One region of the Janthinobacterium sp. JC611 genome, then DNA from elsewhere that is predicted to be linked to it. Evidence: predicted binding sites of a transcription regulator. Region 1 holds the regulator's gene; each other region holds the start of a gene.

Region 1 (7,521 bases):
CATCGACGCGCCCATCCTGAAGCGCGTCGGCTTTGCCGTCAGCGTGCCGGGCGGGCGTCCGGAGGCGCAGGGGCTGGCGCACCATGTGACGCAGGCCGGCGGCGGCCGCGGCGCGGTGCGCGAGATCTGCGAATTCCTGCTGCGCGCCCAGGACAACTATGCGCGCGTCATGGCGCCGTTCCTGGAGTGAGGCGCGCCGCCTCGCCAGTGACCTTTGAAAGAGTGAAGCCCTATGCGTAAGCCAGGAGGCGCCCATCGCTGGCGCATGATTTTTACCATGCTGGGCGCGGTTGTCGTCGCGCTGGGCAGCTTCTGGCTGCTCGAGGTGATGAACAAGAACAGCCAGGACATCACGGCCAGCAAGCATCTGGATGAGCCCGACTATTTCATCACCAATTTCAGCATGGTGCGCATGGATTTGACGGGTAAACCCAGTTATATCGTCTCGGGCACCAAGCTCACGCATTATCCGCTGGACGATTCGTCCGATATCGACCAGCCTTTCGTGCGCAAGCTCACGCCCGGCATGCCGCCGTTGAACATGCATGCGGAACTGGCGCATATCGACCAGGACAATACCCGGCTGCAACTGCACCGCAAGGTCGTGATCGACCGCGTGGCCAGTCCGAAGGCGCAGAACCTGACGGTCAGGACGGAAGCGCTGACGGTGTTCCCGGACGAGGAAAGAATGGAAACGGACGTGCCTGTCGATATCCTGACGGGCGCCTCGCGCATCAATGGCATCGGCATGAAGGCCAATAACGCCACCGGCGTGGTGGAAGTGCAGAATGCGTTGCGCATGGTCCTCCCGCCGAAACCGCGCCCGGCCGCGGCGGCAAAATGACAGAATGAAACAAGGAAACCATATTATGAAGAACATCTTGCTGTTGACCGTATTTTCTCTGGCCATGACAGGCGTGGCGCATGCCGAGAAAGCCGATTCCGAGAAGGAAGCCGTCATCACGGCGCGCAGCGGCCATGTCGACGACGTCAAGCAGGTGCGTACCCTGACGGGCGACGTCGTGCTGGTCAAGGGCACCCTGACCATGAAGGCGGGCCGGGCCCTGATCACGGAAGACCCGCAAGGCTACCAGTTCATCACCTTCTGGGCCGATCCCGGCAAGCTGGCCACCTTCCGCCAGAAGCGCGATGGCGCGGGCGACCTGTGGGTCGAGGGCGAAGCGGAGCGCGTGGAGTACGACAACAAGACGGAAGTGGTGAAACTGTTTTCCAAAGCCAAGCTGACGCGCCTGGAAGGCACGAAAGTGACCGACGTGGCCAATGGCGCCTTCATCTCGTATGACAGCCGCAAGGAAGTGTTTGCGATGGAAAATTCCGACAGCGGCACCAGCACCGCCGATGGCGGCAGCGTGCGCATGGTGATCCAGCCGAAGACCAAGGCGCCGGCGGCGGAGAAAGCGCCGGCCACGCCTGCGCCAGGAAAGAAATAATGGACAATACTCGTTGCGGCAGCACCCTGATCGTTCGCGGGCTGCAAAAAACCTATGGCAAGCGCCAAGTCGTGCATGATGTCTCGCTGCAAGTCGAATGCGGCGAAGTGGTGGGCTTGCTGGGCCCGAACGGCGCCGGCAAGACCACCTCGTTCTACATGATCGTCGGCCTGGTGCCGTCGGACGGCGGCAGCATCGACATCAGCGGCGTGGACATTTCCAGCCTGCCGATCCACCGCCGCGCGCAGATGGGCCTGTCCTACCTGCCGCAGGAAGCGTCCGTCTTCCGCAAGCTGACGGTGGAAGACAATATCCGCGCCGTGCTGGAAATCCAGACCGTCGAAGGCCGACCGTTGACGAAGGCCGAGATCGATGAGCGCCTGGATAAACTGCTGGCCGACTTGCAGATTGAAAAGCTGCGCGAGAACCAGGCCCTGTCGCTGTCCGGCGGCGAGCGGCGCCGCGTGGAAATCGCCCGCGCGCTGGCCACCGATCCCCGTTTCGTGCTGCTCGACGAACCGTTCGCCGGCGTCGATCCGATCGCCGTGATCGAGATCCAGCGCATCGTGCGCTTCTTGAAGGAGCGCAATATCGGCGTGCTGATCACCGATCATAATGTGCGCGAGACGCTGGGTATTTGCGACCGTGCCTACATCATCAACCAGGGCTCGGTACTGGCGTCGGGACGCCCCGACGACATCATCGCGAACGAGTCGGTACGCCGGGTCTATCTGGGCGAACACTTCCGCATGTAAGCCAATGAAACAATCATTGCAGCTGCGCACTTCGCAGCACCTGGCACTGACGCCGCAGTTGCAGCAATCGATACGCCTGTTGCAATTGTCTACCCTGGAATTGCACCAGGAGTTGGAGCAATTGCTGACGGACAATCCCTTGCTCGAACGCCTCGACGATCCGCTCGACCGTTCGCTGCGCCTGCTGTCCGACGGGGCCTTGAGTTCCACGGCCGCGCCGGCCGAAGCGCCGCCCCAGCCGCCAGGCCAGGAGGCGCCCGCGGCGCCGGCCGAAGCGGAGGCGTTTGACGGCGAGGCCGGTGACGGCCCGGCCGCTGCGGACGGCGGCGACAGCGACTGGAGCGAGGCGAGCCGGGGCAAGGCGCCCGACGACGAAGATTCGCGCCCGCAACTGGAGGCCCATCACTGCACCCTGCGCGAGCACCTGATGGAGCAGATGCGCGTGACGGTGCTCGAATTGCGCGACCGCGCGCTGGTCGAGCTGATCATCGATGCGCTCGACGACAATGGCTACCTGGAAGAGTCGCTCGACGACATCCTGGCGCGCCTGCCGGAAGAGCTGGAAATCGACGCCGACGAGATGCGCACGGCCTTGTCGCTACTGCAAAGTTTCGATCCGCCCGGCGTGGGCGCGCGCAATGCGTCCGAATGCCTGGCCCTGCAAATCAAGCGCTTGCCGCACGTTGCCATGGTGACGCGGCGCATGGCCCTCGTCATCGTGGAAAAGCACCTGGCCTGGTTTGCCCAGCGCGACTTCAACAAGCTGAAAAAAGCCCTCGATTGCGACGATGAAGACTTGCGCGAGGCGCAGACGGTGATTCGCCAGTGCAATCCGCATCCGGGCGCCGTATTCGCCTCGGACGTGTCCGATTACGTGGTGCCTGACGTCGTCGTCAAGCGCGCGCGCAATGGCTGGCAAGTGACCCTGAACAACGACGTCATGCCGCGCCTGCGCGTCAACGCCATGTACGCCAACCTGCTCAAGCAGGGCAAGGGCGAGGGCGCCATGGGCGCGCAGTTGCAGGAAGCCAAGTGGCTGATCAAGAACATGCGCCAGCGCTTCGACACGATCCTGCGCGTGGCGCAGGCGATAGTAGAAAGACAAAAGAACTTTTTCTCGCATGGGGCCGTTGCCATGCGTCCCCTTGTGCTCCGTGAAATAGCTGATACACTGGGTTTACACGAGAGTACTATCTCGCGGGTAACAACTCAAAAGTACATGCTGACCCCGCACGGCATGTTCGAGTTGAAATATTTCTTTGGTAGCCACGTCGCCACCGAAGCGGGGGGCGAAGCGTCATCGACGGCGATACGGGCATTGATCGTGCAACTGACAGGAGCAGAAGACCCTAAAAATCCTTTATCCGACAGTAAGATTGCGGACATGCTGGGGGAACAAGGCATGGTGATTGCGCGACGTACTGTTGCCAAATACCGGGAAGCATTAAAAATTCCGCCAGTGAGCCTGCGTAAGTGTTTGTAAGTTTTTTTCGGTTCCTCTGCGGGCCGGATACGATGGACCGCACGAACCCGATCATCTTTAGGAGTGTGTATGAATCTCACCATCAGCGGACATCATCTCGAAGTGACACCAGCCATCCGTGAATACGTACAAACGAAACTGGAGCGCGTGAAACGTCATTTCGATCAAGTCATCGATATCGCCGTGATTCTGACCGTGGATAACCTCAAAGAGAAAGAAAAACGTCAAAAGGCCGAAGTCAACCTGCGTCTGAGTGGCAAAACTGTCTATGTAGAAAGCTTGGCGCACGACCTGTATGCCGCCATCGATACCCTGATCGACAAGCTGGACAGGCAAGTGATGAAGTACAAAACCAAAGTGCAAGGGCACGGTAAAGAGGCGATCAAGCATCTGCCAGACAGCTCGGAAGAAGAATTCGCCGCCGCCTGAGCGGGCCGCGACTTTCAACTGGCTGTGATCAACTAAGGGCGCACATCTTGCGCCCTTTTTTGCGCCCAGCGGAACGCAATGTTCCCCGCGCAGGCGCTAGAATGTTTGCACTTTCACTTCTTTCCTGCCTGCCATGAGCGACTTCGTCCAGACCTCCATCCGCCACCGCACCGGGCACATCGTGCTCGACCGTCCCAAAGCCTTGAATTCCCTGTCGCTGGACATGGTGCGCACCCTCAGCGCGGCCCTGCTGGCCTGGCGCGACGATCCGCAGGTGGACGCCGTCGTCATCCGCTCCAGCAGCGACAAGGCCCTGTGCGCCGGCGGCGACATCCGCTTCTTTTACGATGCGGGCCGGGCCACGCCGCAAGGCGGCAGCGCCTTGCTGGAAGATTTCTTCACGGAAGAATATGCTTTAAATCATTTAATTCATTTTTACCCGAAACCGTATATCGCCGTGATGGATGGCGTGGTGATGGGCGGCGGCATGGGCGTGGCGCAAGCTGGGCCCGGCAACCGCTTGCGCATCGTCACGGGCCGCACGCGCATGGCCATGCCGGAAGTCAATATCGGCCTGTTTCCCGACGTGGGCGGCAGTTATTTCCTGTCCCGCCTGGCCGGTCAGCTGGGCCTGTACCTGGGCTTGACGGGTTTGACGATCAACGCGGCCGATGCCCTGTACACGGGCCTGGCCGATGTCTACCTGCCCGAGGCGCAGATGGGGGCGCTGCTGGCCCTGTTCGAATCGACGCCGGGCGAGGCCTTGCCGGTGGCCATCAAGGCGCTGGCGGCGCCGTTCCAGGCCGAGGCGGGCGTTTCTGCCCTGGCCACGGCGCGCGCGGCGCTGGACCGCCATTTCGGCGCGGGTTCGGTGGCGGCCATCATGGCCTCGCTGGCGCAGGACGACGGCGCGTTCGCCGCCAAGGCCCTGGCGGCCATGCGCCTGCGCTCTCCCTTGATGATGTCGGTGACCCTGGAATTGCTGCAGCGGGGCGCCCACCTGGGCGTGGCCGATTGCCTGCGCATGGAGCGCACGGTGGTGCGCCACAATTTCGCACATGGCGAAGTGCTCGAGGGCGTGCGCGCGCTGGTGGTCGACAAGGACAATGCGCCGCGCTGGAACCCTGCCAGCCTGGACGAGGTCGACGCGGCCATGGTGGCGCGCTTCTTCGCGCCCGTCTGGCCGGCGCAGGCGCATCCGCTTTATCATCTGAAGTAACAACGCTGGATAAAACCGTAGCGAGCGGAAGGGAGAGGTGGTTGAGAAGCGGAACTGTGCTTTACGCACAGTGAGCATCGCAGACCACCTATACCGACGCGCAGTAGGTTTTATTGGCGTTCTCTAGCTGCGCTCGCGGTGGCGCAAGACCACGCGTTCGTTGGGGCCGAAGTATTGCGCCAGCCGCTCCGCCATGTACACGGAGCGGTGCTGGCCGCCCGTGCAGCCGAGGGCCACCGTCAGGTAGCTGCGGTTGTCGGACTTAAATGACGGCAACCATTTCTCGATGAAGGCGCGGATGTCGGCCAGCAGTTCCAGCGCGCTGGGCTGCGCGTCGAGGAAGGCGATCACGGGCGCGTCGCGGCCGTCGAGGGGGCGCAGCGCCAGGTCGTAATAGGGATTCGGCAAGGCCCGCACGTCGAAGACGAAGTCGGCGTCCAGCGGCACGCCCAGCTTGAAGGCGAACGATTCGAAGAACAGGGTCAGCGGCGCGCGTTCGGAGGCGACGATATCCTTGATCCAGGCACGCAATTTGTTTGCGCTCAGTTCCGAGGTGTCGATCACATGGCCCAGCTGCTCGATGGTCGACAGGCGTTCGCGTTCTTCCGAAATGCATTCGATCAGGGTACGGCGGCTGGCCGGATTCTGGTTCGGACGCAATTCATGCGACAGCGGATGGCTGCGCCGCGTTTCCGAGAAGCGCGCCACCAGCGAATGCGTGGTGGCCGTCAAGAACATGACCTTGACGTCGTGCCCCTGGTCGCGCAGCAGCGCCACATTGTGCGGCAGGCTGGTCAGCGATTCGGCACTGCGCGCATCGACGGCGACGGCCAGTTGCGGTGTACCTTCGTCGAGCAGGGTTTGCACCAGGCTGGGCAACAAGGCCGGTGGCAGGTTGTCGACACAATAGTAGCCGGTATCTTCCAGCACATTGAGCGCGACGGATTTACCGGAGCCGGATATTCCGGTGATAAGGACGATATGCATACGCCGATCATACAATAAAGACCGGCGCTCTGCTCCCAAGGCAATCAGCTTTACAAATTATTGCAATTATTGTTCGCGCATTGCTTGCATTTAATTGTTGCCATTGGCGTCAATGTGGGGTCGGACCCGTCGGGTCGGATCCCGGTAATTAGTCGCCACTCATTGCTAATCTCTGCCGCTCCATGAACTCTTGCAAGGTGTCGATGCCGCGCAGTTGCAAAATCGTATTGCGCACGGCCGCTTCCAGCAGCACGGCGATGTTGCGGCCGGCGGCGACGGGGATGACGACCTTGCGCACGGGCAGGCCGAGCACGTCTTCCGTGGGGAACAGGAAAGGCAGGCGCTCGACTTCCTCTTCCAGCGCATTGCGGCGCACCAGGTGCACGATCAGTTTCAAACGCATCTTGCGGCGCACGGCCGTTTCGCCAAAGATGGCCTTGATGTCGAGCAAGCCCAGGCCCCGCACTTCCAGCAGGTTCTGCAGCAGGGGCGGGCAGCGGCCTTCGATCATGTTGGGCGCGATGCGCGAGAATTCGACGGCGTCGTCGGCCACCAGGCCGTGGCTGCGCGAGATCAGCTCCAGCCCCAACTCGCTCTTGCCCAGGCCCGAATCGCCCGTGATCAGCACGCCCACGCCCAGCACGTCCATGAAGACGCCATGCATGATGATGCGCTGCGCCAGTTTTTTCGACAGGTAGACGCGCAGGAAGTCGATCACTTGCGCGGCCGGCAGCGGCGTGGAGAACAGGGGAATGTTTTGTTCGTCGCAGATGGCGAGGATGTCGGGCGGCGTTTCCAGCCCTTGCGCGATGATCAGCGCGGGCGGACCGCCGGCGATCAGTTCGCCAATCACGTGGGTGCGCGTGTTGACCTTCAGGCGCTGGTAGTAATTGATTTCCTGGTGGCCGAAGACCTGGATGCGGCCCGGATGGATCAGGTTCAAGTGGCCCACCTGGTCGGCGGCCGACGAGACGTCGCCCGAGATCAGGCGCTCGCCGCCGGGGAAGCCGGCGAACCAGCCCAGTTGCAGACTTTCACGATTATCGTCGTACAGGCGTTGTATCGTCAGCGGCGTTTGCAACATGGCGGTCTTCTTCAGGAGTGGAGGAATACCTGAAGTTTAACCCGCCGCTTGCAGACTGGGTTGCCAATTGACGATGCGCGAATGCACGGATTTCGGTTCCGGATCCGTGGCCA
Region 2 (7,521 bases), on a different contig from region 1:
GCCATAGGTCAGCGCGCGCATTTGCCAGGCGTCGAGCTGGGTGCCGTTGGCGGCCAGCTTGCGCGCCACCAGGTGGGCCAGCGCCAGGTCCATATTGTCGCCGCCGAGCAGGATGTGTTCGCCGACGGCCACGCGGTGCGGTTCCAGCACGCCGTCGCGTTCCAGCACGGCGATCAGCGAAAAGTCGCTGGTGCCGCCGCCCACGTCGACCACTAAAATGATGTCGCCCGGCTTGACTTCCTTGCGCCAGCGCCCCTCGCTGGTCTGGATCCAGCTGTACAGGGCCGCCTGCGGCTCTTCCAGCAGGGTCAATGAGGTGTAGCCGGCCGCCTGCGCCGCTTCCATCGTCAGCTCGCGCGCGGCCGGGTCGAACGAGGCGGGAATCGTGACGGTGATTTCCTGCTCGGCGAACGGCGCTTGCGGGTGGGCGTTGTCCCAGGCCTGGCGCAAGTGCGTCAGGTAGCGCGTGGCGGCCGTGATGGGCGAGATGCGCGCCACTTCCGCCGGCGCGTCGTTCGGCAGGATGGCCGCGCGGCGGTCCACGCCCGGGTGGCACAGCCAGCTTTTCGCGCTGGAGACCAGACGGATGGGCGTGGTGGCGCCGCGGCTGCGGGCCATTTCGCCGACGACGAACAGCGCTTGCGCTTCCTCGGTCACCCAGGGCAGGGCCAGGTCGCCCGCCGCCACTTCATCGGCGTGCGGCAGGTAGACGAACGATGGCAGCAGCGGCAGCTCTTCTACCGTGCCCGGCGCCGACAGCTGCGGCACTTTCAGCACGCCGTGGCTCGATTGCTCGCCGTCGCTTTCGACCAGGTTCACATACGACAGCGCGCTGTGGGTGGTGCCCAGGTCGATGCCGATGGCGTAGCGCGCGGTGGTGTTGGTTTGATCGTTCACAGTTCCACCTCGGCCGGTGCCAGGATGGCGGCGTCGTGCTGCTCGCTCAGCTTCGGCAAGCGCACGCTGGAAGCGCGCCAGCCGCGGTGGCTGAGGGTGCCCGTGAACGGCGCGGAACCGACGACGTTGCCCGTCAGGCGCACTTGTGCGGAATCAAAACCTTCCTGCAGCACGATGCGGCTGCCTTCGGCTTCCTGGCGCACGGGGGCGATGGTGAAGTATTCGCGCATGACCTTGGCGCAGCCTTCATGCACGACGCGGGCGGCCGCGCCGATGTCGGCGTCGGCATGGCTGCCCAGGTTTTCCTGGGTGAAGTCGATCAAGCGCGCTTCGCGTTGCAGCAGGGCCAGCAATTGCAGGGCCGCGTCCGGCGTCGCTTCTTTCAAAATCACGGGCGCTGGCGCAGGAGCAGGCGCCACGGGAGTGACGGGAGCGACGGGCGCAGCCTCGGGCAGGGACAGTTTTTCCACGCGGGCCGCATAGGCGGCGTCCGACAGGGTGCTGAAGAAGGCGCCGAAAGCCAGCGGGACTCGGCGCCAGAACGATGGGTGGGACGATGGTGTGCTCATAGGAACTCGTTTCTCTGATCTGTAGGGGAGGCGTCGGCGGCGGGGGCCGCTTCGCAGGGTGTTGCATGCGCCGGCCCAATGGGACCGGCTGGCGTTTGCCCGCATGATACCAGCTACCGGGCCGCCGCCAAAGTCGCCGGCCCCCGCGCAGCGAGCCGGATGCGTGGTTTTTCTTTGTTCCTGCGCAAGGAAACGCTCGATTTCATGCCGCTTCGACTAAAATCGCGCTTTATCTTTTCGCATGACCTTGATGCCATGGTTACCGACTTTTCCCCCGACTTTTCCATCTATCTGGCCAGCAGCCAGTATATCGACAGCGACCATCCGGCCGTGTGCGCCAAGGCAGCCCAGTTGGCGGCAGGCGCGCCGGGCGACGCCGCCATCGCGGCCCGCTGCTTTGCCTTTGTGCGCGACGAGATCGCCCACAGCTGGGATTACCAGCGCAATCCCGTCACTTGCCGCGCGTCCGACGTCTTGCAGCATGGCACGGGATACTGTTATGCGAAGAGCCATCTGCTGGCCGCGCTGCTGCGCGCCAACGGCATTCCGGCCGGCCTGTGCTACCAGCGCCTGGCCGTGGGCGAGGTGGGGCCGCCGTTTTGCCTGCATGGCTTGAACGCCGTGTATCTGCAAGACTTCGGCTGGTACCGCATCGATGCGCGCGGCAACAAGCCCGGCGTCGCGGCCGCCTTCACGCCGCCGCAGGAGCAACTGGCCTTTCCCGTGCTGGCGCCCGAAGAGCGTGACTTGCCGGAAATCTGGCCGGCGCCGTTGCCGCAGGTGATCGCGTCCTTGACGGGCCATGCGACCGTGCAGGACGTGGCGGCGCACCTGCCCGATGTCGAATTGCTGCCGCTGCGCAAGTAAATTACAGAAAGAAAACATGAGAAAAGTGTATGTTGGCTTGATCGGCCTGTTGCTGCTGGCCGGTTGCGGCGGCAAGGGCGAGAGCGGCGGGCAATCGAGCGCCGCGCGCCTCGATGGCAAGGAAGCGGGCAGCGAGTTTCTTGCCTATGAACATAACGTCAGCGTCGATACGCACGAGGCGCAAGTGCGGCCCCTGTATGAAAAAGTGGTGGCCGCCTGCAAGGCCGATACGGAAAACGGCTGCCTGCTGCTCGATTCCAGCCTCGACAGCGGGCGCTACGTGCATGCGCGCATCAGCATGCGCGCCAAGCCGGCCGGCATCAGGAAGCTCGTCGCGCTGGTCGCGGCCGAAGGCGACGTCACCAGCCAGGGCACCAAGGTGGAAGACCTGGGCCGTCCCGTGCTCGACAGCAAGAAGCGCCTGGAGATGCTCAAGCAATACCAGGCGCAGCTGCAAGACCTGGAAAAGCGCTCGGGCACGAACGTCGATGCGCTGATCAAGGTGAGCAAGGAACTGGCCACCGTGCAAGTGGAGCTGGAGCAGGCGACGGCGGCCCACGCCCTGTTGATGCAGCGCATCGATACGGACTTGCTGAACGTGGCCATCAGCGCCGAAGGCAAGCAATCGTTCTGGCGGCCCGTCAAGCGCGCGCTGGGCAATTTCACGGAAAACCTGTCGGAAGGCGTGGCCAACGCCATCACGGCCATGGCTTATATCCTGCCGTGGCTGATCGCGTTCGTGCTGCTGTTCCCGCTGGGACGCAAGGGCTGGCGCCGTTTGCGAGGTGCACCGCGCAAGATGTAAGGCCTGCCGCGCACCGTTTTACGGCAATCTGAAACCTGGCTGCACAGTCCTTGTGCAGCCAGGTTTTTTTTCGTGCGGCGCTGGCGGGCACGCACCATGGCGGACGACGGCTGGCGCTGGCATGCATTCTGCTTTAACAACATCGCAGGCCCAGCTCGACCCCCACGAACCCATCACAGGAGTCCCCATGTCACGACGCATCATCCTGAAAGCGGCCGCCGCCGGCGCAATCGCCCTGGCCACGTCCATCACCATGCAGGCGGCCTGGGCCGCCGATACCATCAAGGTGGGTATCTTGCACTCCCTGTCGGGCACCATGGCCATCTCCGAAACGTCGCTGAAAGACGTGGCGCTGATGACGATCGCCGAGATCAATGCCAGGGGCGGCGTGCTGGGCAAGAAGCTGGAAGCCGTCGTCGTCGACCCGGCGTCGAACTGGCCGCTGTTCGCGGAAAAAGCGCGCCAGCTGGTGGCGCAGGACAAGGTTGCCGTCGTGTTCGGCTGCTGGACGTCCGTGTCGCGCAAGTCGGTTTTACCCGTCTTCAAGGAACTCAACAGCCTGCTGTTTTACCCGGTGCAATACGAGGGCGAGGAGCTGGAAAAGAATGTGTTTTACACGGGCGCCGCGCCGAACCAGCAGGCGATACCCGCCGTGGAATACCTGATGAGCAAGGATGGCGGCGGCGCCAAGCGCTTCGTGCTGCTGGGCACCGATTACGTGTATCCGCGCACCACCAACAAGATCCTGCGCGCCTTCCTGAAAAGCAAGGGAGTCAAGGATAGCGATATCAGCGAGGTCTACACGCCGTTCGGCCATGCAGACTATCAAACCATCGTCGCCAACATCAAGAAGTTTTCCGCGGGCGGCAAGACGGCCGTCATTTCCACCATCAATGGCGACTCGAACGTGCCGTTCTACAAGGAACTGGGCAATGCGGGATTGAAAGCCACGGACGTGCCCGTCGTCGCGTTTTCCGTGGGCGAGGAAGAGCTGCGCGGCATCGATACCAAGCCCCTGCTGGGACACCTGGCGGCGTGGAATTATTTCGAGTCCGTCAAGAATCCCGTCAACGCGGCCTTCATCAAGCAGTGGAAGGCGTATGCCGTGGCGCAAAAGCTGCCGAATGCGGGGTCGGTCGTGACGAACGACCCGATGGAAGCGACCTATGTGGGCATCCACATGTGGGCGCAAGCCGTGGAAAAGGCGAAATCGACGGACACGGACAAGGTGATCGCCGCCATGGCCGGCCAAAGCGTGAAGGCGCCATCGGGCTTCACCCTGACCATGGACGCGAGCAACCACCACTTGCACAAGCCCGTGATGATCGGCGAGATCAAGGCCGACGGGCAATTCAATGTTGTGTGGAAAACCAAGGAAACAATACGCGCCCAGCCGTGGAGCCCGTTTATCAAGGGCAATGAGGGCAAGCAGAAGTTGTAGGAGCTTGCGCGTCGCATCGTCATCGCAACCCCAGGCAAAGAGCTGGGGTCAGTAGCCTCGCGATCGGAATGCGGCCCCATTGGGGCGCATTCCCCCGGCGGGTCTGACCCCTGTCCTTGCTGATCATCCACGCCTACCCGGGAATTCCATGAGGTTATTCACGTCGCTGCTGGTCTTCGCCTGCCTGTGCCTGTCATCCATGGCGCAGGCCGCCATCCCTCCCGAGCTGCTGAAACCGCTGTCCGGCGACGACCCCGACGCCAGAATCGCCACCGTGGCGCGGATCGCCGCGCTGGCGACGCCCGAGGCCGCCCGAGTGCTGCAAGCCTTGCAGGACGACGCCCTGTACGCCGCGCCCGACGGCAAGGTGTACATCGTCGACGGCGAGCAGGCATATGACCCTGCGCTCGGCCGGAGCGTGGCGCTGCCCGATGGCGTCGATGGCGTGATGGTCAACAACCGCTTGCGCGCGGCGGTGGCGGGCGCCTTGTCGGGCTTGCAGCTGCTGGCGCCCGAGCGCAGCGCCCGCCTGGCTGCCGCGCAAGCCTTGCGGACGGCCGTCGATCCCGCGCAGCTGCCCCTGATCCGCACCGCCTTGGCGCGCGAAAGCGATGCGGAAATTACGCGGATATTGCAGCTGCTGATCGCCAGCGCCAACCTGCATGCGCCGGACGCCGCCACGCGCAAGGCCGCCGTGCAGGCGCTGGCCGGCAGCAGCGATGCGCGCTTGCTGCCGGTGCTGCAAGCCATGCTGGAGAAGGATGGCGAGCCGGACGAGGGCGTGCAGCTGGCCGCCATCGAGACCATGCGCCAGATCAAGGGACGAGTGTCACGCATGGAGTTCGCCGGCAATGTGTTTTACGGCATTTCGCTGGGCAGCGTGCTGCTGCTGGCCGCGCTGGGCCTGGCCATCACGTTTGGCTTGATGGGCATCATCAACATGGCGCACGGGGAATTGCTGATGATAGGCGCTTACACGACCTATCTGTGCCAGCTGTTTTTCCGCAGCTATTTGCCTGGCTTGCAGGATGCCTACCTGCTGGCCGCCTTGCCGGCCGCCTTTCTCGTCGCGGGACTGGTGGGCGTGGCGCTCGAGCGCACGGTGATCCGCTGGCTGTATGGCCGGCCGCTGGAAACCCTGCTGGCCACCTGGGGCATCAGCCTGATCCTCATGCAGCTGGTGCGCACCATCTTCGGCGCGCAAAACGTGGAAGTGGCCAATCCCGCCTGGATGTCGGGCGGCGTGACGGTACTGGGCGGCCTCGTGCTGCCGTACAACCGGCTGGCCATCATCGGCTTTGCCATCGTCGTCGTGGCGGCCGTGTGGTTGATCCTGAACAAGACGCGCCTGGGCCTGTTCGTGCGGGCCGTCACGCAAAACCGCCGCATGGCCGATTGCGTGGGCGTGGCCACGGGCAAGGTCGACATGCTCACTTTTGGCCTTGGGTCCGGCATCGCCGGACTGGGCGGCGTGGCCCTGTCGCAGCTGGGCAACGTGGGGCCGGACCTGGGCCAAAGCTACATCGTCGACTCCTTCATGGTGGTGGTGCTCGGTGGCGTGGGGCAGCTGGCCGGCACCGTGATCGCCGCGCTGGGCCTGGGCGAAGTCAATAAATTCCTCGAACCGGTGGCGGGCGCCGTGCTGGCGAAGATCGCCATTCTCGTCTTCATCATCATTTTCATCCAGCGCCGGCCGCAGGGCCTGTTTGCCATGAAGGGACGCAGCGTCGAATGACTACCTCCTATCCATCCAGGCAAGGCCTATTCACGCGGCCCGTGTGGCTGGCGATTGCCGCATGCGCGCTGCTGGCGGCGCTGTTGCCGATTTTTAACCTGGCGTTTGCCGAGGGGCATATGCTGCACGTGTCCGCCTACACGGTGGCGCTGGTGGGCAAGTTCATGTGCTATGCGCTGGCCGCGCTGGCGCTGGACCTCGTCTGGGGCTACACGGGCATATTGTCCCTGGGCCATGGCGTGTTCTTTGCGCTGGGCGCGTATGCGCACGGCATGTATCTGATGCGCGCCATCGGCGACCAGGGCCAGTACCACAGCAGCTTGCCCGATTTCATGGTCTTTCTCGACTGGAAAACCTACCCGTGGTACTGGGCGTTTACGGAACACTTCTGGTATTGCATGGCCCTCGTCGTGCTGGTGCCAGGCGTGCTGGCTTTTGTCTTCGGTTACTTTGCCTTTCGCTCGCGCATCAAGGGCGTGTATTTTTCCATCATCACGCAAGCGATGACGTATGCCTTCATGCTCTTGTTCTTCCGCAATGACACCGGCTTTGGCGGCAACAACGGCTTCACGGACTTCAAGACGATCCTGGGCCACAGCATCACGGCGCCCGCCACCCGGGCCGTGCTGTTCCTGCTGACGCTCACCTTCCTGCTGGCGGCCTTGATCGGTGCGCGCGCCATCGTCCGTTCGAAACTGGGCCGGGTGCTGCAGGGCGTGCGCGACAGCGAGGCGCGCCTGATGTTCCTTGGCTACAACCCGCTGTGGTTCAAGCTGTTCGTGTGGACCTTGTCGGCCGTGCTGTGCGGCATCGCGGGCGCCCTGTACGTGCCGCAAGTGGGCATCATCAACCCGTCCGAAATGTCGCCGGCCAATTCCATCGAAATGGTCGTGTGGGTGGCCGTGGGCGGGCGGGGTACGTTGATCGGTCCGATCCTGGGCGCCTTCACCGTCAACGGTCTGAAAAGCTGGTTCACGGCCGCCATGCCGGAACTGTGGCTGTTCGCGCTGGGCTTGCTGTTCATCGTCGTCACCCTGTTCATGCGGCAGGGCATGCTGGGCGTGTTGAGCAAGTTGAAACGCAAGCCCATCGTGGCAGAGGAGGCCGCATGAGCATCCGCATGTTGCCCGGCATGGCCGGCACCGAGGCTGGCGCCATGTACTCGCGCGTGAAAGGTGAGGGCGTCGACACGACGCACGGCGCCATT
Region 3 (7,521 bases), on a different contig from region 1:
GCATGTTTTTCACGGCGATGACGGATTTATTCAGTTTGAGCTGATGCCCGATATCGAGCTCGCAGGCCGCCTGCGAGACGAAGGTAAACGACTTTTTCAGGCCGCCGCCGAAGGCGCCGAACATCATGCGGTAATGCACGGGCTGCGGCGTGGGAATCGACGCGTTCGGGTCGCCCATCTGCGCGGCGGCGATCATGCCGCCCTTGAGTATCATCGACGGTTTGACGCCGAAGAAGGCCGGCTTCCACAGCACGATATCGGCGATCTTGCCCGCCTCGATCGAGCCCACCACGTGCGATATCCCATGCGTGATGGCCGGGTTGATCGTGTACTTGGCGATGTAGCGCTTGGCGCGGAAGTTGTCGCTGCGCGCCGTGTCGGGCGCCAGCGCGCCCCGCTGCACCTTCATCTTGTGCGCCGTCTGCCAGGTGCGCATGATCACTTCGCCCACGCGCCCCATCGCTTGCGAGTCGGACGACATCATGGAAATGGCGCCGATGTCGTGCAGGATATCTTCGGCGGCGATGGTTTCGCGGCGGATGCGCGACTCGGCGAACGCCACGTCTTCGGCAATGGCCGGGTCCAGGTGGTGGCACACCATCAGCATGTCCAGGTGCTCGTCGAGCGTGTTGACGGTGAAGGGGCGCGTCGGATTCGTCGACGACGGCAGCACGTTGGCCTGCCCCACGGCGGCGATGATGTCGGGCGCATGGCCGCCGCCCGCCCCTTCCGTGTGGAACGTGTGGATGGTGCGGTCCTTGAAGGCGGCCAGCGTATGCTCGAGGAAGCCGCCTTCGTTGAGGGTATCGCTGTGCAGCGCCACCTGGATATCCATGCGGTCGGCCACCGACAGGCAGTTGTCGATGGCGGCCGGCGTGCTGCCCCAGTCCTCATGCAGTTTCAGGCCGATGGCGCCCGCGCGCACCTGCTCTTCCAGCGGCAGCGGCAGGCTGACGTTACCCTTGCCCATGAAGCCCAGGTTCATCGGGAAGGCGTCGGCCGCCGCCAGCATGGCGTGCAAATGCCACGGTCCCGGCGTGCAGGTGGTGGCGGCCGTGCCGACGGCCGGTCCCGTGCCGCCGCCCAGCATGGTGGTCACGCCGCTCATCAACGCTTCCTCGATCTGCTGCGGGCAGATGAAGTGGATATGCGTGTCGACGCCGCCGGCCGTGACGATCAGGCCTTCGCCCGCGATGATCTCGGTCGCGCCGCCGATGGCCAGGGTCACGCCGGGCTGGATGTCCGGGTTGCCCGCCTTGCCGATGCCGAAAATCAGGCCGTTTTTCAGGCCGATGTCGGCCTTCACGATACCCCAGTGGTCGAGGATGACGGCGTTCGTGATGACGGTGTCCATCACCTCTGCCGCGCAGCGCTGCGACTGGCCCATGCCGTCGCGGATCACCTTGCCGCCGCCGAATTTCACCTCTTCGCCATGGATCGCGTAGTCATGCTCGATCTCGATGAACAGTTCCGTGTCGGCCAGGCGGATGCGGTCGCCCTTGGTGGGACCGAACATCTCGGCGTAAGCGCTGCGGGGAATGCTGGCCATCTCAATCCTTTCCCGGTGGGGTGTCTTGCAGTTCGCCCATCACTGCGCCATTGAAGCCATAGACCTTGCGCTCGCCCGCCAGCGCCACCAGTTCCACCGTGCGCTGCTGGCCCGGCTCGAAGCGCACGGCCGTGCCGGCAGTGATGTTCAGGCGCATGCCGTAGGCGCGCCAGCGCTCGAAGGCCAGCGCCGGATTGACCTCGAAAAAGTGAAAGTGCGAGCCGACCTGGATCGGCCGGTCGCCCCGGTTGGCCACCACCACGGTGGCCGTGGCGCGCCCGGCATTCAAGCTGATTTCGCCTTCTTCCAATTGGTATTCGCCTGGGGTCATGAGGGGCTCCTGTCAATGTCGCTTGGTTGGTTACGGTATCGGGTGGTGCACGGTCACCAGCTTGCTGCCATCGGGGAAGGTCGCTTCCACCTGGATGTCGGGGATCATCTCGGCGATGCCGTCCATGACGTCCGCGCGCGAGAGTATTTTCGTACCGTCCGACATCAGCTGCGCCACGGATTTTCCATCGCGCGCGCCTTCCATGATGGCGGCGCTGATCAGGGCCACCGCTTCCGGATAATTCAATTTCAAGCCGCGCGCCAGGCGCCGTTCGGCCAGCAGGGCGGCCGTAAAAATGAGCAGCTTGTCTTTTTCGCGGGGAGTCAGGTCCATGGTTTTCCTTGCGTTTCTTTCCTGATCAAGTGTTCCAGATGCGGGGCACGACGGCGTCGCGTCCCAGCATGGCGGGGCGCAGCAGCCGCCAGGCGGCCAGCATGATGCGGCGCGCCGCCTCGCTGTCGCCGCACAGCAGGCGCACCACCACCAGCGCTTTCATGTGCGTGGCGCCAAACGCGGCACCGGCCGGCACGGCGATCTCGCGCACGGCCGCCAGCACGGCGGCCGATACGGGCGTGCCGACGGCGATCAGGGTGGCGCACACCGTGTGTCCCCCCAATCCCAGCGGGCTGGCCATCAGGGCGCCGCCGCCGGCCAGCTCGCCCTGCTCCCACCACAGCAGCCTGCCGCCGCGGCGGATCTGCACCTGCTGGCCGATGCTGCCCGTGTTGAAGATTTCGCCCGAGGCGCCGCGCCCCAGGCAGACGATGTCGCAGCCGATGTAGCCGGCGTCCGGAGCCAGTTCCACCTCGTGGCGCAGGCGCACGCAAGCCTGGTCGAAGAAGATGCTCTCCTGCGGCAGCCACTCGATGGCCGCGCCCCTGCCCGCGCGCAGCACGAGGTGCTGGCCCGAGACGTGGCCGTTGGCGCGGTACCATTTGGCGGCGCCCGGCGACGTGAGCAAGGCGTGCCCGCCCTCGCCCACCGTGGCGTCGACGGCCAGCTGATCGCCACCCACCACGCCGCCGGGCGGATGGATGATGATGGCGTGGCAAACGGCATCGCCTTCCGGATACAGGGGCTTTTGCACGCGCAAGGGACCGCTGTGCGTGCGCTCGACGAGGCGGCTGACGCCATCGTGCAGCGCAAAGCCCAGGCGCAACTGCGCCTGCCAGGCGCCGTGTGGGCTGGCCGCGGCCTGATTCGGCATGGCTGGATGGGTGCTGTCTGGCATGCGGGACTATCGCGTAAATAAGCGATTACCTAAGCAGGATATGTGCCAGCGCCAGGGAAAGGAAAAGTGAGAATCGTGCACCGCGCCGCAGCGGACGCACCGGCATGGTGCATCCGTTGCGGCGCGACGCTCACGCCAGGGGCAGCGTGCGCCGTTCGCGCAGCAGCGCCGTCAAGGCTTGCGCGGCCAGGGGACGGCTGAAATAATAGCCCTGCATTTCGTCGCAGCCGTGTTCCGTCAGGAAGGCCACCTGCTCGCGCGTTTCGACGCCTTCGGCGATGACGCGCATGTCCAGGTTGTGCGCCAGCGAGATGACGGAACGGGCGATGGCCGCGTCGCTGCTGCTGGTGGTGACGTCGTCGACGAAGGATTTGTCGATTTTCAGCACGTCGATGGGAAAGCGCTTCAGGTAGCCGAGACTGGAATAGCCGGTGCCGAAGTCGTCGAGCGAAATGCCCACGCCGATATCCTTCAGGCGCGTCAGGGCCGCCACCGCCTTGTCCGGGTCGCCCATCACCGTGCTTTCCGTGATCTCGATCCCCAGGCAGGCGGGCGCGATGCCGTATTTGCGCAAGGTCGCCTCGACGAAAGGCACCGTGCGGTCCTGCGCGAACTGTTTGCCGGACAGGTTGACGGCCACCTTGATGCTGCCCAGGCCCGCGTCGTGCCAGGCGCGGATCTGCGCGCAGACGCTTTCCAGCACCCATTCGCCGATGGCCGTGATCGAGCCGTATTCCTCGGCCAGCGCGATGAACAGGCCGGGCGGCACCTTGCCCAGCACCGGATTTTCCCAGCGCAGCAGGGCTTCGGCGCCCAGCATGGCGCCCGTGCGCAAGCACATCTGCGGCTGGTAGTGCACTTCGAATTCATCGCGGCCGATGGCGCCGCGCAGCTGCTGCTGCATCGCCAGGCGGGCGCGGATGTCGCTGCCCATGCGCTCCGTGAAGAAGGCGTAATGGTCGCGCCCCATTTCCTTGGCGCGCACCAGCGCCGTGTCGGCGTGGCGCAGCACGTCGTCGAGGCTGTCGCCGTCGGCCGGGCACATGGCGATGCCGATGCTGGTCGTCAGCGCCAGGCGCTCGCCATCGACGCTGAGCTCTTCGCGCAAGCCGGCCAGGATGGTTTGCGCCAGCGCCAGGGTACGCCCCAGCAGGGCATCGTCCTGCAGCAGGATCTGGAACTCGTCGCCACCCTGGCGCACCACCGTGTCGCCTTCGCGCACGCAGCCGGACAGGAAGCGCGCCACCACCTGCAGCGCCTTGTCGCCCACGGCCTGGCCGTGCGAATCGTTGATGTTCTTGAAGCGGTCCAGGTCCAGGCACATCAGCACCACCTGCTGGCTGTCGCGCACGGCGTTCGCGCGCGCCTGTTCGAAGCGCTCGCGCAGCAGCACGCGGTTCGGCAAGCCCGTCAGCGCGTCGTGGTAGGAGAGGAAATCGATCAGATGCTGTTCGGCCTTGCGCTCGCTGATGTCGAGGAAGACGCCGATGTAGTTGACGACGGCGCCGTCCGGGCCGTGCACGGTGGAGGCGCTGAGCAGGCAGGGATAGGTGTCGCCGCTCTTGCGCCGCGTCTGCACCTCGCCCGACCAGCAGCCGCTGCTGCGCAAGCCCTGGCGCATGGCCTGCAGCACCGCTTCGCCCGTGTGTTCGGCGTGCAGGCGCAGGATGTCCGTGCCCACCACTTCCTGCGCCGCGTAGCCGGTGATGCGCGTAAAGGCGGGATTGGCCGTGACGATGACGCCGGCCGGATCGGTGATCAGGATGGCGTCCTGCGTCGCCTCGAAGACCTGGCCCGACAGGCGCAGCAATTCTTCATTGGCGCGGCGGATCTGCACTTCGCGCGCCAGGGTGCTGGCCACCTGTTCCAGTTCGGCCGTGCGTTCGGCCACGCGCCGCTCCAGGTTGGCGCGCTCCTGCGCCAGTTGCAGCTGCGCCCGCGCCAGGCGCACGTGCGCATCGGTGCGGGCGAGGATTTCCTCGGCCTGGAAGGGCTTGGCGATAAAGTCGACGGCGCCCAGCGCGAAGCCGCGCACCTTGTCGTCCGTATCGTACTGGGCCGACAGGAAGATCACCGGCACCTGGCGCAGGGACGGTATCTCCTTCAGGCGCCGGCACACTTCAAAGCCGTCGAGGCCCGGCATGCGCACGTCGAGCAGGATCAGCTCCGGCGGGCGCGCCTGGGCCGTCCACAGGGCCAGTTCGCCGTTCGGCGCCTGGCGCACCGCATAGCCGGCGCCGCCCAGCAAATCGCTCAACAGCTTCAGCGAAGCCGGCGTATCTTCAACGATCAGTACTTCGCCCCTGGCATTCACTTCGGAAAAATCGCGGTGCATGTAGCAGTTCTCTCAGCTTTGGATGAGGCGCGGCGGTCGGTTGCCGCGCTGGACAAGACATTTCTTTGCGATGAACTACGTACTATCATCATAATCTTTATTGCAATTTAGCACCATCCATCGGCGGCACTTAGTCCGTCTTTTCAGTCAATCCGATGTTGTCAGCCCACACTTTTCAAGCGTGCGCCGGCACGCCCTCGTTCTTCAGCAAATCGCACAGCTGGCGGTACTGGTGCTGGTCGAGCATGGCTTGCAGCGGCGCCAGCACGGGTGCCGCCACCGGCGGCAGGGCCGCCAGCAGCAAAGCCACCCTGGCCAGATTCAATTCACGCAGCGCCACCAGCAAGGCCGCGCGCTCTTCCCCGGCCAGCAACAGCAAGTCTTGCGCCCGCAGTGCCGGCGGCGCCTCGGGCGCCGGCGCTGCGGTCAGCGGCATGGGCGCCTGCACGGGCGCCTCGGCCGCCTGCGCGGGAATGCTGAAGCGGAAGGTGGCGCCCTGCCCCGGCATGGACTCCAGCGTCAGTTCGCCTTTCATCAATTGCACGAATTCGCGCGAGATGGCCAGGCCCAGGCCCGTGCCATCCTTCGGTCCCGCGCTGTCGGCCTGCACGAAGGGTTCGAAGATGCGCTGCTGGTCTTCCGGGGCGATGCCGATGCCCGTGTCGCTGACGGCGAACGCCAGCATCCATTGAGCGCCATCGCGCCATTCGCCGCGCACACGCAAGGTGACCTCGCCGCCGCCGGCGAACTTGACGGCGTTCGACATCAAATTGAGCAGCACCTGGCGCAGGCGCGTCGCGTCGAGCAGCACGGCCGCAGGCACGTCCGCGCAATCGAGGCGCAAGGCCAGCCCCTGCTGCTCGGCGCGCATGCCCAGCATGTCCATCACTTCCTGCAGCAGGGGCGCCAGCGCCACCACGGCCGTCTGCGCGTGCAGGCGCCCCGCCTCGCCCTTCGACAGTTCGAGGATCTCATTGATCAGGGTGAGCAAGTGAGTGCCGGAGCGGTGGATGATGGCCAGGTTGCGCTTTTCATCGTCCTGCATGTGCGGAGAAGCGGCCATCAGGCGCGAAAAACCGATCACGGAATTCAAGGGCGTGCGCAGTTCATGGCTCATGTTCGCCAGGAAGGTGCTCTTGGCGCGGTTCGCCGCCTGCGCCTGGCTGACGGCCACCGACAGGGCGCTCGTGCGCTCGGCCACCAGTTCTTCCAGGTGGTGGCGGTGGCGCAGCAGTTCCAGCTCGGCCTCGCGGTGCGCCGTGATGTCGTAGTTCGAGCCCACCAGGCGCATGGGCCGGCCCTGGCCGTCGCGGAAGATCACGGCGTCGGCCTTGATGTAGCGGATGGCGCCATCGGGCCACAGGATGCGGTACTCGTGCGTGAAGGCCTGGCCGGCGCGCAGCGCGGCGCGCAGGGCCCGCTTGGCGGCCGGCACGTCGTCCGGCACCAGCGCCGCGCGCCAGATCGCCGCCGGCGCCATCGTGCTGTCGGCATCGGCCCTGAACTGCGCATACATCTGTTCATCCCACTGCAAGGCGTCGCTGACGACGTTCCAGTCCCAGATGCCGATACTGGCCGCGCCGGTGGCCATCTGCACCCGTTCCTCGCTGCGCTGCAAGGCGCGGTAGCGGCTGTCGAGCAGCGCCACCATCTCGCGGATGGAACGGTACAGCGTGCGCAGCTCGCCCAGGAACCACGCTTTCGGCGGCGTGCCGAACGCCTCGCCCTGCCCCGCCTGGATGCCAGCCGCATACTGGCCGATCGCCTTCAGTGGCTTGAGCATCAGACACCACATCAGCAGCCAGATGCTGGCCACCAGGATCACGTCGAGCGCCACGATCATGGCGCCGATGCCCAGCGCGCGCTGGCGCAGCTGCGCGTGCAGCAGGGCCGGCGTCGCATACACGGCCACGCTGCCGATGACTTGCCCGCCCATCGTCACGGGGCGCCGCTGAACCAGCCAGCCAGGTTCGGCGGACAGCGACGCGAAACTGCCGATGGCGCCAGTGGCCGTGCGGCGCAACACCAGCGCTTCCTTGCCGATGCCCGGCGTCAGGGAGCTGGCCACCAGCTCG
Region 4 (7,521 bases), on a different contig from region 1:
GACACTCGAGCATGAGCATGTCACGGAAGTGTTCACTTCTTTCGGCGAAAAGTCCTTGCTGGCCGAATCGGTGGCCAAGCGCCTGTTGAACGAGGTGCGCGCCTATCTCAAGTCGGACGCGGCCGTCGGCGAGCACCTGGCCGACCAGCTCTTGCTGCCGATGGCGCTGGCGGGCGGTGGTGCCTTCAGCTGCAACAAGGTGTCGCAGCACGCGCTGACGAATGCCGAGGTGATTGGCCGATTCTTGCCCGTGCGTATCACTTTCGAGCAGCAGGCGCGAAGCAGCATCTGCACGGTGGCCGCCGCCTGATGCGCGCGGTGACACATATTACTGTTGCAGCTGTTCCAAATTGATACACGACCCGCCGGATCAGGGGTATCTGCGCATGGCATGGCATTTGCTCCTCTTGGATATTCACTAAAAAACCAAGGAGACCAGCATGACCTATTCCATTCGTACCCTGCTCGGCGTGGCGGCCGCGGGCGCCGTTGCCCTCACTTCCCTGCTGACCTTGCCGCATGCCTATGCGCACGGCAACGTCACGCCGCAAGGCGTCGACACCACGGGCTTGCCCAAGGTGGGCGACAAGTGGCTGGAACAAAATCCGTATCGGGGCAATAAACTGGCCTTGACCGTGGGCACCTCGGCCTACAACCAGAATTGCGCGCGCTGCCACGGCATCGAAGCCATCTCGGGCGGCATCGCGCCGGACTTGCGCCAGCTGGACCGCGATTGCTTCAGTATCAAGAATGAGACAAAGAAACAGGCTTGCTACAAGGAGACGGATAATTATTATCTGACCACCATACGCCACGGGAAAGTACGCAATGGCGCCGTGTACATGCCGCCGTTCGAGGGCGTGTTCAATCAGGAAGCCATGTGGGCCATCAAGACCTATCTGGAAACCCGCCGCGAGTCTAACTGATCCGATTGATCAAGAAGGAGTCCCATGCGTTCATTTCAACTCCGGGGCGCGCGCGCGATGATCTCGCTCGCCTGCCTGGCGCTGTGCGCGGCCGCGCCGGCGCGCGCCGACTGGCAGAAAGTACAGCAGTCGGGCAGCCTGAAAGTGGCTGTGTACAACGAGTTCGCGCCGTTTTCCGACAAGGGCACGGGCATCGATATCGACATCGCCGAAGCATTGGCGAAAAAGCTGGGGCTGAAATTGAGCTTGCTGCCATTTCCCGCCGGCGAAAACCTCAACGATGACTTGCGCAATATGGTGTGGAAGGGCCATTACCTCGGCTATGGTCCCGCCGACGTGATGCTGCATGTGCCGGTCGACAAGAAGTTGATGGCGGATAACGACAAGGTCGAGATCTTCGCCCCGTATTACGTGGAAACCGTGCGCCTGGCGCGCAGCGCGCAGGCCGTGCCGCAATTCGATGGCGTCGCTTCGCTGGCGGGCAAGCGCGTCGGCGTGGAAAAAGTGTCGATCGCGGCCATGCTGATGCTGGGCGAAGACAATGGCAAATACCGTGACGACGTGCGCATCTTCGACACGGCCGCCGAAGCCTTGCAGCAATTGCAGGCGGGCCAGCTCGACGCCGTGCTGGCGAATCGTTCGGAAATCGAATCGGTGCTGAAAAGCGATCCCGCTTTCCCCTTGAGCGAAGTGGCGTTCTCCCGCTTGCCGCGTGCCGGCTGGGCCGTGGGCCTGGCCGTCAGCCGCCAGCAGCTGGACGTGGCCAAGTTGCTGCAGGCGGCCATGAACGAGATGGCGGCCAGCGGCGAATTGAAAGCCATCTTCGAGAAATATGGGGTGAAGGAAGCACGGCCCTGACTTGGCTTGCTCTCGTTAAAAAGCCCGCGCATCTTCCGATGCGCGGGCTTTTTAATTAGAAGGAATACATGGCACTGACACCCAGCAACCAGTTACGTCCCGGCGCCGCTTCATAGTAGCGCTTGTTGCTGTCGCCGACGATGACGGAGCCCACGTAGGTCTTGTCAAAAAGATTGTTCAGACGGGCAAATTCCTTGAAGCGCCAGTTGCCCACGCTTTGCTTGGCATTCACGCGCGCGTTAAACACCGTGTAGCCGGGCGCCGGTTTTTCGATGTTGCTGTCTTCCGCATATACCTGGTTGCTGGCCACGCTTTCCAGCGCCGCGCCAACACGGTCGAATGTATCTTTCCAGGCCAGTTCCGCGAACAGGTTGGCGCTGGGCACGCCCGGCAAGCGGCTGCCTTCGCGCACGTTGCCAAACGCCTGGTCATACACGGCGTGCAGGCTGGTCAGCGCCACTTTGGTCGTGAAGCCATACGGCAGGTTCGAATCCAGCGACACTTCCATGCCCTGGCGCAAGGTTTTACCCGCATTGCGGTAGCTGGTGCGCCCGCCGCTGGACTTGTCGACCACCAGCTCGTCATTGGTCTTGATCTGGAACACGGCTGCGTTCACATGCGTGTTGTTATTGATCCTGGCCTTGACGCCCGCTTCCAGGTTGGTGCTGGTGGCCGGCTTCAAGTTGAAATTGAAGCCGCCGCCCGTGCCCGAGTAAAACAGTTCGTTCAGGGTGGGCGCTTCGAAGCCGCGCGCGGCGCTGACGTAGACGTTGACGTTCGGCGTCAGTTTGTACAGCAGGCCCAGCACCGGCGTCGTGTGGCTGAACTCCAGGCTGCCGCTGTCGTTGCCGTTGCTGAGGAAATGGTCGTCGACCGCCACTTTCATTTTGCTGTAGCGCACACCTGCGCTCAGCTGCCACGGTCCGCCTTGCCATTCCGCCTGGAGATACGGATCGAGGCTGGACACGACGTTCTGTTCGTCGCGGCGCAGCTTGCCCTTTACGCCAAAGCTATTGCCGATGAAGTTTTCATAGCCGGTGCGGTCATCGCTGGAGCGGCCATAGTCGATGCCGATGGTGGTGCTCAGCTTGCCGCCAGCCAGCTGGTTCACGTGCAGCCAGTTGGTGTCGATGCCATAGAATTGGCGCTGGAAATCGACCACGCCGCCCGAATGGCTGGCTGGCGCCTGGAAACCCTTGGTAAACGCCTGGTACTGGATCACGTCACGGTTGCCGCCATACACCATCACGTGCAGGCGGTCATCGCCGAACGATTGCTCGTAGGTGGCGCCGATCTGCTGGTGGTCGATGCTTTTGCGGGTGTTGTAGCGCTCGGCCAGGGTGCGCTTCGGGTTTTGCGTATCGGTGGTGTCGATTTCGCCGGCGCGCGGGTTTGCTGCAAAGGTCGCCCAGGTGACGCCCAGCGGGTCTTGCGTATTGCCTTGATGCAGGCTGTTGGCGACGATGGTCAGCTTGCTGTCCGCATTCGGCTTGACGGTGATCTTGCCGAACGCCTGTTCGCGCGTGGCGGCGCTGTGGTCGCGGAAGCCGTCCGTGCGGAAGCGCGAGCCGTCGAGCACGTAACCGATGCCGCCCGCCTGGCCTTGTGCCGACAGATCCACCTTGCTGGTGCCGTAGCTGCCGCCCGTCACGTTCAATTCGACGGACGGGGGATTTTGCCCATCCTTGGAAAACAGCTGGATCACGCCGCCCGAGTGGTTGCCGTAGATGGCGGAAAACGGTCCGCGCAGCACTTCGATGCGCTCGGCCGTATCGAGGTTGAAGGTGGCGGCCTGGCCCTGGCCGTCCGGCATGCTGGCGGGAATGCCATCGCTGATCAGCTTGACGCCGCGCACGCCGAAGGCCGAGCGGGCGCCGAAGCCGCGCGACGAGATCTGCAAGTCTTGCGCGTAGTTCTGGCGGTTTTGCACGACCAGGCCCGGCACGGCGGCCAGCGCTTCCGACGCGTTGACGCGGATTTGACCCTCCTGGATGCGGGCGCTGTCGACCACGTCGATCGAGGCCGGCACTTCCTGGCTGGGGTGGGCGATGCGGCTGCCGCTGATGACCACCGTATCCATCAGTTGTGCGCCCGGATCTGCGGCCTCGGCGGCAAAGACGTGGGGGGCGAGGGTGGCGCTGCCGGCGACAAACAGGCTGGCGATGGTGTTCAGGCGGAAACGGTGTTGCATGCGGATTCTCCAATGTGAATAAAAGCCTGCTTGATCGCGTGCGCGGTACAGGTCTGCGTAGGTGTATCAAGCAATATGCCTGCCATGTCTCCATTGGTGGGCTGAAATTATACGCGTGTCAGTGGCACGGCGTTTGCATACAGCAATTGTCAGAGGCGCCGCTACCGCGCGCCTTTCCCTCGTTTTGCCATTGAAAAGGTAATTATGCCCAACTTCTTCTCGCGCTTGCGCCAGGTGTGCTGGCTGCTGCCTGCGCTTGCCAGCACGGCCGTCCTGGCCGCTCCGTTTGCCTATGTCCCCAATGAAAAATCGGGCACCTTGAGCGTGATCGACACGGCTACCGACCAGGTCCTGCGCCAGATCGCGGCAGGCCAGCGTCCGCGCGGCATCGCCGCCGACCCCACCGGACGACAATTGTTTGTCACGGACGCGGCCAGCAGCGCCTTGCTGCTGATCGACAACGCTGGCGGCGCGCCCGTGCGCACGGTGACGCTGGGCAAGTCGCCCGAAGGCGTCAGCGCCTCGCAAGACGGTAGTCACGTGGCCGTGGCCGTCGAGGAAAACAATAGCGTGGCCTTGCTTGATGGTCAGTCGGGCACCTTGCTCGCCGACATCAAGGTACAGGGACGCAATCCGGAACATGCCGTCTTCAGCCCGGATGGGCGCTGGCTGCTGGTCAGCGCGGAGGAGGCCGAGCAAGTCGATGTCATCGATGTGGCGCAACGCCGGCAGGTGGCGTCCATCGCCGTGGGATTGCGTCCGCGCGGCATCGGTTTCAGTCCGGATTCGGGCCGCGCCTACGTGGCGTGCGAACTGGTCAACGCCGTCTACGTGATCGATATGGCCGCGCGCAAGGCGATTGCCACCATTCCAGCCGGCAAGAATGCGAATGGCATCGTGGTCCATCCCAGCGGCAAGCAAGTATATGTCTCGAATGGCATCGATGGCACGGTGATGGTGATCGATACGGCCAGCAACAAGGTGACGGCCACCATAGCCGTCGGCAAGCGCCCGTGGAATATGGCCATCACGCCGGACGGCGCCAAGCTGTACGTGGCCAATGGCCGCTCGAACAGCGTGTCCGTGATCGACACGGCCAGCGCGCGGAAGGTGGCCGATATTGCCGTAGGCGAATTGCCATGGGGCGTGGTGATTCGGTAGTGATACGGGAGCGGGTGTTCCAGTCTGGTACACCTGTTCCATTGTGCAGCGGCGCAGGGGCGCAGCAGCAGGGCTGGCCCGGATTGGAACAGGAGGCCGCCACCCTGTTCAAAACGCCAACAGCCGAACGCCTGCCTTTCATGCCCCGCGCATGCGCCGAAAAGCGCGCCGGGATTGACGCCACGCCCTTGTAACAAGGGTAAAACCGGCTAAATTTGTCGTGAGACGGCGAGCTGGCACGGCATTTGCGGAAGACTCCGTGTACTCACCCCATCTGTACCAGGACGTTTGATTTTAATTAACGCAGTTCCATTCTAATTAACCCGATAGAGGACGACATGAATCTCGCAGACATCAGCAAACTGGGCGTCGCCAATCCCTTCAAACAACGCTATGACAATTACATCGGCGGCAAATTCGTTGCACCAGTAAAAGGTGAATACTTCCCCAACATCACGCCCATCACGGGCTTGCCGTTTTGCGAAATCGCCCGTTCCACGGCGGAAGACGTCGAGCTGGCGCTCGATGCCGCGCATGCCGCCAAGGATGCCTGGGGCAAGACCTCACCTGCCGAGCGCGCCAATATCCTGAACCGCATCGCCGACCGCATCGAACAGAACCTGAGCCTGATCGCCACGGCGGAAACCATCGACAACGGCAAGCCGATCCGCGAAACGATGAATGCCGACATTCCGCTGGCCATCGACCATTTCCGTTACTTCGCCGGTTGCATCCGCGCCCAGGAAGGTTCCGTCGCGCAAATCGATGCGGAAACCTATGCCTATCACTACCACGAGCCGCTGGGCGTCGTGGGCCAGATCATTCCGTGGAATTTCCCGATCCTGATGGCCGTGTGGAAACTGGCGCCAGCCCTGGCCGCCGGCAATTGCGTCGTGCTGAAGCCGGCCGAACAGACGCCCGCTTCCATCATGGTGTTGGTCGAGCTGATCGGCGATCTGCTGCCGCCGGGCGTGCTGAACATCATCAACGGTTTCGGCCTGGAAGCGGGCAAGCCGCTGGCGTCGAGCAAGCGCATCGCCAAGATCGCCTTCACGGGCGAAACGGGCACGGGCCGCTTGATCATGGGTTATGCGGCGCAAAACCTGATTCCCGTCACCCTGGAGCTGGGCGGCAAGTCGCCGAACATCTTTTTTGAAGACGTGATGGATGCGGACGACGAGTATTTCGACAAGTGCCTGGAAGGTTTTGCCATGTTCGCGCTGAACCAGGGCGAAGTGTGCACCTGCCCATCGCGCGTGCTGATCCAGGAATCGATCTACGAAAAATTCATCGAACGGGCCCTCAAACGCGTGGCCGCCATCAAACAGGGCAACCCGCTCGACTCGTCCACCATGATCGGCGCGCAAGCGTCGCAGGAGCAGCTGGAAAAAATCCTGTCCTACCTCGACATCGGCCGCCAGGAAGGCGCCGAAGTACTGGCCGGCGGCGAGCGCAACACGCAGGCGGGCGACCTGGAAGGCGGCTACTACGTGCTTCCGACGGTGTTCAAGGGCAATAACAAGATGCGCATCTTCCAGGAAGAGATTTTCGGGCCCGTCGTGTCCGTGACCACCTTCAAGGATGAGGCCGACGCGCTGGCGATTGCCAACGATACCTTGTATGGCCTGGGCGCCGGCTTGTGGACGCGTGACGGTTCGCGCGCCTTCCGCATGGGCCGCGCCATCCAGGCGGGCCGCGTGTGGACCAATTGCTACCACCTGTATCCAGCCCACGCCGCGTTCGGCGGCTACAAGCAATCGGGTATCGGCCGCGAAAACCACAAGATGATGCTCGACCACTACCAGCAAACGAAGAACTTGCTGGTGAGCTATAGCCCGAAAGCCCTGGGCTTCTTCTAAACCGGCAACAGGCGCCGCGCCTGTTCATCGGGCGCGGCGCGCAGAAAGGGATGCCATGAGTGCAGCAATTGCCAGGGTGGTCGCCACCGATGCGGCGCTGGACATGATGGACAAATTGCGCCAGCGTCACGGCCCGCTGATGTTTTTCCAGTCGGGCGGCTGCTGCGACGGCAGCGCGCCCATGTGCTATGCGCTGGGCGAGTTCGATGTCAGCGACACCGACATTTATCTCGGCAATTTGAATGGCACACCGTTCTACATGGGACTCGAGCAATTCGCGTACTGGGAGCATACCCAGTTGATTATCGATGTGGTCGATGGCAATGGCGGCATGTTTTCACTCGACAACGGCACGGGCAAGCGCTTCCTGACGCGCTCGCGCCTGTTCACGGACGAAGAGTGCGCCTTGCTGCATGCGCAGCCGCGCGACCACGGCAGCACCTGATATATACACATACTAATAACAGAGGGAGATGATTGTGCAGAAAAAAATCATGGGGATACTCGTCGGTTTGAGCATGGCCAC

The links. Region 1 encodes sigma-54, which starts transcription at its own class of promoters, with help from an activator protein. Its sites were predicted from a motif close to TGGCANGNAANCTGCTTT; they were not measured.
Region 2: a site for sigma-54 is predicted at 3,256-3,273, ahead of urtA (urea ABC transporter substrate-binding protein). Genes of this name have one in related genera too.
Region 3: a site for sigma-54 is predicted at 3,142-3,159, ahead of J0O65_RS17250 (urease accessory protein UreD). Genes of this name have one in related genera too.
Region 4: a site for sigma-54 is predicted at 4,098-4,115, ahead of J0O65_RS25245 (beta-propeller fold lactonase family protein). Genes of this name have one in related genera too.

Annotation. Positions count from the first base shown of each region.
Region 1 is NZ_JAFLJN010000015.1:8,419-15,939, forward strand. It holds gene J0O65_RS11000 (KdsC family phosphatase) at 1-190, shown strand, start outside; gene lptC (LPS export ABC transporter periplasmic protein LptC) at 233-844, shown strand; gene lptA (lipopolysaccharide transport periplasmic protein LptA) at 870-1,451, shown strand; gene lptB (LPS export ABC transporter ATP-binding protein) at 1,451-2,206, shown strand; gene J0O65_RS11020 (RNA polymerase factor sigma-54) at 2,211-3,689, shown strand; gene hpf (ribosome hibernation-promoting factor, HPF/YfiA family) at 3,759-4,118, shown strand; gene J0O65_RS11030 (enoyl-CoA hydratase/isomerase family protein) at 4,252-5,337, shown strand; gene rapZ (RNase adapter RapZ) at 5,461-6,324, opposite strand; gene hprK (HPr(Ser) kinase/phosphatase) at 6,473-7,408, opposite strand; gene J0O65_RS11045 (PTS sugar transporter subunit IIA) at 7,445-7,521, opposite strand, start outside.
Region 2 is NZ_JAFLJN010000044.1:238,975-246,495, reverse strand. It holds gene J0O65_RS24885 (Hsp70 family protein) at 1-897, opposite strand, end outside; gene J0O65_RS24880 (DUF2760 domain-containing protein) at 894-1,466, opposite strand; gene J0O65_RS24875 (transglutaminase-like domain-containing protein) at 1,722-2,333, shown strand; gene J0O65_RS24870 (DUF4349 domain-containing protein) at 2,350-3,138, shown strand; gene urtA (urea ABC transporter substrate-binding protein) at 3,326-4,579, shown strand; gene urtB (urea ABC transporter permease subunit UrtB) at 4,728-6,314, shown strand; gene urtC (urea ABC transporter permease subunit UrtC) at 6,311-7,426, shown strand; gene urtD (urea ABC transporter ATP-binding protein UrtD) at 7,423-7,521, shown strand, end outside.
Region 3 is NZ_JAFLJN010000021.1:621,463-628,983, forward strand. It holds gene ureC (urease subunit alpha) at 1-1,549, opposite strand, end outside; gene J0O65_RS17240 (urease subunit beta) at 1,551-1,880, opposite strand; gene J0O65_RS17245 (urease subunit gamma) at 1,911-2,213, opposite strand; gene J0O65_RS17250 (urease accessory protein UreD) at 2,239-3,111, opposite strand; gene J0O65_RS17255 (EAL domain-containing response regulator) at 3,242-5,446, opposite strand; gene J0O65_RS17260 (sensor histidine kinase) at 5,622-7,521, opposite strand, start outside.
Region 4 is NZ_JAFLJN010000056.1:8,981-16,501, reverse strand. It holds gene rtcA (RNA 3'-terminal phosphate cyclase) at 1-310, shown strand, start outside; gene pedF (cytochrome c-550 PedF) at 441-926, shown strand; gene J0O65_RS25255 (substrate-binding periplasmic protein) at 951-1,784, shown strand; gene J0O65_RS25250 (TonB-dependent receptor family protein) at 1,840-3,975, opposite strand; gene J0O65_RS25245 (beta-propeller fold lactonase family protein) at 4,180-5,136, shown strand; gene adh (aldehyde dehydrogenase) at 5,475-6,995, shown strand; gene J0O65_RS25235 (DUF779 domain-containing protein) at 7,051-7,440, shown strand; gene J0O65_RS25230 (PQQ-dependent methanol/ethanol family dehydrogenase) at 7,514-7,521, shown strand, end outside.